DNA from 2 places in the Cupriavidus sp. GW822-FHT06G04 genome. Region 1 is predicted to be linked to the other one. Evidence: predicted binding sites of a transcription regulator. Region 1 holds the regulator's gene; the other holds the start of a gene.
The links. Region 1 encodes sigma-54, which starts transcription at its own class of promoters, with help from an activator protein. Its sites were predicted from a motif close to TGGCANGNAANCTGCTTT; they were not measured.

Region 1 (3,339 bases):
TGCGCGCGCGGCCCGCGTGTCGGGCGTGGGCGCGAAGATCATCGACGAAATCCGCGGCGCCGTGATCACGTACGACAGCCGCAACGAGTTCTATACCGCCACGGGCGGCGACAGCAACACCGCGGCCGGCAATTCGTCGGGCCGCGTACGCGCCGTGCTTTCGCCCCGCTCCGACGCCAGCGCACCCGCCGCGGCCGGCGCGCCGCTGAACCTGAAGCCCTCCGACACGCCAGCCAAGCCCTGAACGCCCCAGACAGCCCCAGATGAACGATACCGCCACGCTCGCCGCCTCTGCCCCGTCTTCCGCATCCGCCGTCCGCGCCGACAGCAGCACGCTGATCGTGCGCCACCTGAAAAAGCGCTACGGCTCGCGCACGGTGGTCAAGGACGTGTCGCTCGACGTCAAGAGCGGCGAGGTGGTGGGACTGCTGGGGCCGAACGGCGCCGGCAAGACCACATCGTTCTACATGATCGTCGGCCTGGTGGCGCTGGATGAAGGCGATATCGTGCTCGACGACGAGCACATCAGCGGCCTGGCGATTCACGAGCGTGCGCGCATGGGGCTGTCCTATCTGCCGCAGGAAGCGTCGGTGTTCCGCAAGCTGAACGTGGAAGAAAACATCCGCGCCGTGCTGGAACTGCAGCGCGAAAACGGCAAGCCCCTCTCGAAAGCCGAGATCGACCGCCGGCTGGATTCGCTGCTCGATGATCTCCAGATTGCGCATCTGCGCAATAATCCGGCGCTGTCGCTGTCCGGGGGCGAACGCCGCCGCGTGGAAATCGCGCGTGCGCTGGCCTCCGCGCCGCGCTTCATCCTGCTCGACGAGCCGTTTGCCGGCGTGGACCCGATCGCCGTGGGCGAAATCCAGCGCATCGTCAGTTTCCTCAAGGCACGCAATATCGGCGTGCTGATCACAGACCACAATGTGCGCGAAACGCTCGGTATCTGCGACCACGCGTACATCATCAGCGAAGGTACGGTGCTGGCCGCCGGGCAGCCCGAGGAAATCATCGCCAACGAGTCCGTGCGGCGCGTCTACCTGGGCGAAAACTTCCGCATGTAATGCCGGTTGTCCGACAGCGCGGAAAATCTTCCCGCGCTTTCGTCAACTAGCCGTTGGCGATCACGAAGTCGAAGCGATAGACGACAGCAATTTCCGTTCCAACATCGGAAAGATGCGCATAGAATAGGTCGCATGAAACCTTCGCTTCAGCTTCGCCTTTCACAGCATCTTGCCCTGACACCGCAACTGCAGCAGTCGATCCGGCTGCTGCAGCTTTCCACGCTGGAACTCCAGCAAGAGGTCGAGCAGGCCCTCACGGAAAACCCCCTGCTGGAACGCGAAAACGACTGGATCGAAAGCCCCTTGCGGGTGTCGGCCGATGGCTCCGTGAACCTGCAGAGCGCACCCGCGCCGGCTCCCTCGGAGCCCAAGGCCAATGGCGACGATCGGCAGGACAGCCAGGCAAGTGGTGAGGACGACAGTTACGGCGATTCCGGCGGCGAAGACTACGGCAGCGACTGGAGCCTCGACGATTTCGCGCGACGTCCGCAGGGTGACGATGACGAAAAAACGCCGATGCAATTGCGCGAGGCCGATCCCACGCTGCGCGAATTCCTGATGGAGCAGCTAACGCCGCTGAAAATCTCGGTACGCGACAAGGGCCTGGCTATCTTCCTGATCGAATCGCTCGACGACGACGGCTACCTGAGCGCGTCGCTCGAGGAAATCTGCGGGGAACTCCCCGAGGAACTCGAATTCGAAGTCGATGAAGTGCACGCCATGCTGACGTTGCTGCAGAGCTTTGATCCGCCCGGCGTGGGCGCGCGCAACGCGGCTGAGTGTCTGAGTCTGCAGTTGCGGCGTTTGAAGCATCCGCAGCGCGAGTTGGCGTTGTCTATCGTCAATCATCACCTGGAACTGCTGGCCGTGCGCGACTACACGCGGCTCAAGAAAGCGCTCCAGGTTGACGAAATTGCATTAAAGGCCGCGCATGAGTTGATTCGGTCGCTTGCGCCGTATCCGGGGCATGCTTATAGCCGCCCGGAAGCGGATTTTGTGGTGCCGGACGTATTTGTGCGCAAAAGTGGAAACGGGTGGATTGCGCACCTGAATCCCGATGTCATGCCGCGTCTGCGCATCAACGACATGTACGCGCAAATCTTGCGCGGTGCAAAAGGCGAAGCGGGTGCGGCGGGACTGCAGCAGAAGCTCCAGGAGGCGCGGTGGCTCATCAAGAACATCCAGCAGCGTTTCGATACGATCCTGCGTGTGGCGCAGGCAATCGTAGAGCGTCAAAAGAACTTTTTCTCGCACGGGGAAATCGCAATGCGCCCCTTGGTTTTGCGGGAAATTGCCGATACACTCGGTTTACATGAGTCGACCATTTCCCGGGTGACTACGAACAAATACATGGCCACACCAATGGGTACTTTCGAGTTGAAGTACTTCTTTGGCAGCCACGTCTCCACCGAGACGGGCGGTGCGGCCTCCTCCACGGCGATCCGCGCGCTGATCAAGCAACTGATAGGAGCCGAAGACCCCAGGAATCCCCTTTCCGACAGCCGCATCGCCGAATTGCTGGGCGAGCAGGGTTTCGTGGTTGCACGCCGCACTGTGGCCAAATACCGCGAAGCGCTGAAGATCCCCGCAGTCAATCTCCGCAAGTCTTTGTAGCCGAGCCGCAACCGCCTGCCTGGTGCGGCTCTTTCAGAAGGAGAAGCGCTATGAACTTCAAGATCAGTGGACACCACCTCGACATCACGCCGCCGTTGCGTGAGTACGTGGAAACGAAACTGGAGCGAATTGTCAGGCATTTCGATCAGGTCATTGGCGTGAGTGTGCTGCTATCTGTCGATAACCATAAGGAAAAGGACCGGCGTCAGTACGCGGAAATCAACCTGCATCTCAAGGGCAAGGACATCTTTGTCGAAGCGCATCACGAAGACCTGTACGCGGCCATCGACTGTCTGGTCGACAAGCTCGATCGGCAAGTGATCCGCTACAAGGACCGCGTGCAAGGCCACGACCGTGAGGCGGTCAAGTACCAAATGGCAGCCGCGCAACTACAGCAACAATAAAGCGGCGGCAACGCACTAAAAGTTGCCCCTTAGAGGATCGATAGGAAGAGAGCAAAGCCGCGCATCTGCGCGGCTTTTTTGATTCCCGGGTTTCGGCGAGGCAGAAATTCGGTCCGTTACCGCGAAACCACGGCCAGCAGCATTTGATGCATCCGGGGTGTTCGCATCTCGCGCGGCTCGGTGTATGCTGCGCCATACAAATACAACGGCAGAACGGTCCCGATGGCTGTCCGGCGAAAAGCGCAAGGCGAATGACC
Region 2 (3,339 bases), on a different contig from region 1:
GCGTGTGGTGGCGGCGGCCGGTCCATCGCGGCGCCAAATCCGAACAAACGCGTCGTAAATGGCCTGCACCGTGAACCTGGCGCGCGCCTGCGATGGACGTTTCAGAGGTTTGGCGCACCCTTCGGAGGGCTCGGCGTCGCCGTTGGTTTTTCCGAACCCGGTGGCGGTCCTGCGCCGATAGAGTGAAGTCATGAATTTGACGGACAGGAGACTAAAAATGACTCAGCTTACACAAGGTGCCGGCCAACGGCTTCTCACTCGCAAGAGCGCTCTCGGCGATAGCCGCGTCGAGAACATCAACGCATTGCCCGATGCCAGCCTCGCGGACGGCGAAATCGCGCTGCGCCTCAGCCGCTTCGCGCTGACCACCAACAATATCACCTACGCCGCGTTCGGCGACGCCATGCAGTATTGGGACTTTTACCCAACTGGCCAGCCGGAGTGGGGCCACATGCCAGTGTGGGGCTTTGCCGACGTGGTGGCTTCCACGGTGGAGGGGGTGAATCCGGGCGAGCGCTTCTACGGCTACTTCCCGATTGCGAGTCACGTCCGCATGCAGCCGGAGCGCGTGACTGACCGCGGTTTCTACGATGGCGCGGCGCATCGCAAACCGCTGGTGTCTGCATACAACCAGTACACCCGCGTAAGCCATGATGCCGCCTATGATCCGGCGCTCGAAAATTACCAGATGCTGTACCGGCCGCTATTCATCACGTCGTACATGCTGGCCGATTTCCTGCAGGACAACGAGTTCTTCGGTGCGCGCCGGCTGGTGTTCTCCAGTGCGTCAAGCAAGACAGCGTATGGCACGGCATTCTGCCTGCAAGACGTGCCCGGCCTCACGCTGACCGCACTAACCTCGGCCGGCAACCAGGCTTTTGTCGATAGTCTGGGCGCTTACCACGAAAGCGCTACGTATGGTGAACTGGAGAGCCTGGCGGCGGACGTGCCCACCTTATATGTGGATTTCTCCGGCGACCCAGCGCTGCGGCGCCGCATCCACGAGTACTTCGGCGTGGCGCTCGTCTACGATTGTTATGCCGGCTCCGCGCAAAACACCGACTTCCTCGAAGCGGAGGATCTACCCGGTCCCGCGCCAAAGTTCTACTTCGCGCCGGTGCAAATCCGCAAGCGCAACGCCGACTGGGGGCCGGCAGTCGTCAACGAGAGATTCAATGCCGCGCAGCGCCGATTCATCGACCACGTCCGCGAACCTTCGCGTGGGTGGCTGACGGTGGTTGAAGAGGCAGGCATGCCAGCGGCGCAGCAGCGTATCGCCGCACTGCATGCCGGCAGGTCGGACCCGCGCGAAGGGTACGTGATCCGCCTCGGCTGAACAGAGCAGATATCGACCGATGGCCGCAAGGCGCAAGGCAGGCCATCCTCGCCTACGACTACCGGACCGGGGGGCCATACCAGCGCCCCATTTCCGATTCGGAGCGCAAGGCAACAAGTCCATCACGCGTGACAACGGCGAAATGCCATAGCCGGACGGCATGCGGCCAAGCATCCGTCGCGCTTCACCCTCCCCATCGCTGGGCACGCATGCCCCACGGCACCATCGCGACGCACGCTGACGTGGGCGACGTCGGTGTTTACGCCCGGAAACCGTGCGCGGCGCGAGCGCGCATGTCGATTTGACGATTTCCCCAATTTCCCTCGCACCGCCCGCAAAGCGTTGATATGGCAGGCCGACGTCGCCATGCCGGCGTGCGATCGCCGGCTGGCCCGGGTGGTTGGCACGCCGTTTGCTGTCTTGTATCCAAGATTGGATATGAGATGGCACACCATGCCCCTGCGCACCACAACGACTGAAAACACTGAACCCGACGCCGCGTGGATCACGCGCTTCGAGGCGCCCATGACTGCTGCAACGACGCCCTCTTCCGCGCTGCTGGCGGGGCTGCGTTTCGCCGCCAAGGACAACATCGATGTCGCGGGCGTGCCCACCACGGCCGCGTGCCCGGCATTCGCCTATACCCCCGACCATAACGCGACCGTCATCGATCGGCTGCTTGCGGCCGGCGCCATGCTGACGGGAAAGACCAATCTGGACCAGTTTGCCTGCGGCCTCAATGGCACGCGCTCGCCCTATGGCGCCGTCCGCAATGCGTTCAACCCCGTCTATGTGAGCGGCGGTTCCAGTTCGGGCTCCGCGCGGGCCGTTGCAATCGGCGAAGTCGATTTCGCCCTGGGCACCGATACGGCGGGCTCGGGGCGTGTTCCGGCTGGTCTCAACAACATCGTTGGCCTGAAGCCCAGCAAGGGATTGATTTCCGCCCACGGCGTCTTTCCGGCAGCGCAAAGCGTGGACTGCGTGTCGATCCTGGCGACAACGGTGGCGACGGCGGTGCGCGTGCTAGAGGTGGCAGCGGCCCATGATCCAAAGGACCCATACTCGCGCGCCCTCGCTATGGAACGTACGCCATTTGCCGCGGCGTTTCGCTTTGGCGTGCCTGCCGATCCCGAGTTTTTCGGCGATGCACTCGCGCGCCGCGCCTTTTCGAATGCGGTAGCGGCGCTGGAAACGCTTGGCGGGCAAGCCGTCGAAATCGACTACGCACCATTGGCCGAAGCCGCGGCATTGCTCTATGACAGCGCGCTGGTCGCCGAGCGCTATGCCGCCGTGCGGGGCTTCTTCGACCGCTCCGCCGACGCCGTGATCGAGCCGGTGCGCTCGATTCTGGCCGCTGGCCGTCGCTACAGCGCGGCGGATGTCTACGATGCCCAGCACAAGCTTCAGGCGCTTGCGCAACGCGCCAGTGCGATGTGGGCGCAGATCGACGTGCTTGTGGTGCCCACGGCGCCCACGCATTGCACGATCGAAGCGATGCAGGCGGACCCCGTGGTGCGCAATCGCGAACTGGGTCACTACACCAACTTCGTCAACCTGCTCGACTACGCGGCGCTATCGGTGCCGGCAAGCATCCGTCCGGATGGCCTGCCGTTCGGTATCACGCTGATTGGCCGGGCCGGCAGTGACTGGCAGCTTGCCGATCTGGGCCAGCGGTTTCACCACGCCACAGGCCTGCCGCAAGGCGCGACCGATCGTCCATTACCTGCACCCGTTCCCATCGCGGCGCTGACGCCTTCGCCGGCGACGCACCTGCCGCTCGTGGTGGTGGGTGCGCATTTGTCCGGCATGCCGCTGAATGGCCAGTTGACTTCGCTCGGCGCCACGCTCGACTGCGCCACGGCTACCGCCGACCGGTATCGCCTGCATGCCCTGGCCGGCACCACACCACCCAAACCAGGCTTGCGCCGCGTGGGCGACGACGAAGCCGGCGTGCCGATCGAGGTCGAGGTGTGGCAGGTGCCGCTTGCCGGCGTCGGTCGGTT

Region 2: atzF (allophanate hydrolase) is a predicted target of sigma-54. The motif match lies at 1,738-1,755, and genes of this name have one in related genera.

Annotation. Positions count from the first base shown of each region.
Region 1 is NZ_JBXALD010000001.1:418,996-422,334, forward strand. Features, by position in the region: gene lptA (lipopolysaccharide transport periplasmic protein LptA) at 1-244, shown strand, start outside; gene lptB (LPS export ABC transporter ATP-binding protein) at 264-1,064, shown strand; gene AC1RKI_RS01905 (RNA polymerase factor sigma-54) at 1,197-2,678, shown strand; gene hpf (ribosome hibernation-promoting factor, HPF/YfiA family) at 2,729-3,082, shown strand.
Region 2 is NZ_JBXALD010000003.1:322,629-325,967, reverse strand. Features, by position in the region: gene AC1RKI_RS08775 (TetR/AcrR family transcriptional regulator) at 1-69, opposite strand, end outside; gene AC1RKI_RS08770 (DUF2855 family protein) at 191-1,336, shown strand; gene atzF (allophanate hydrolase) at 1,775-3,339, shown strand, end outside.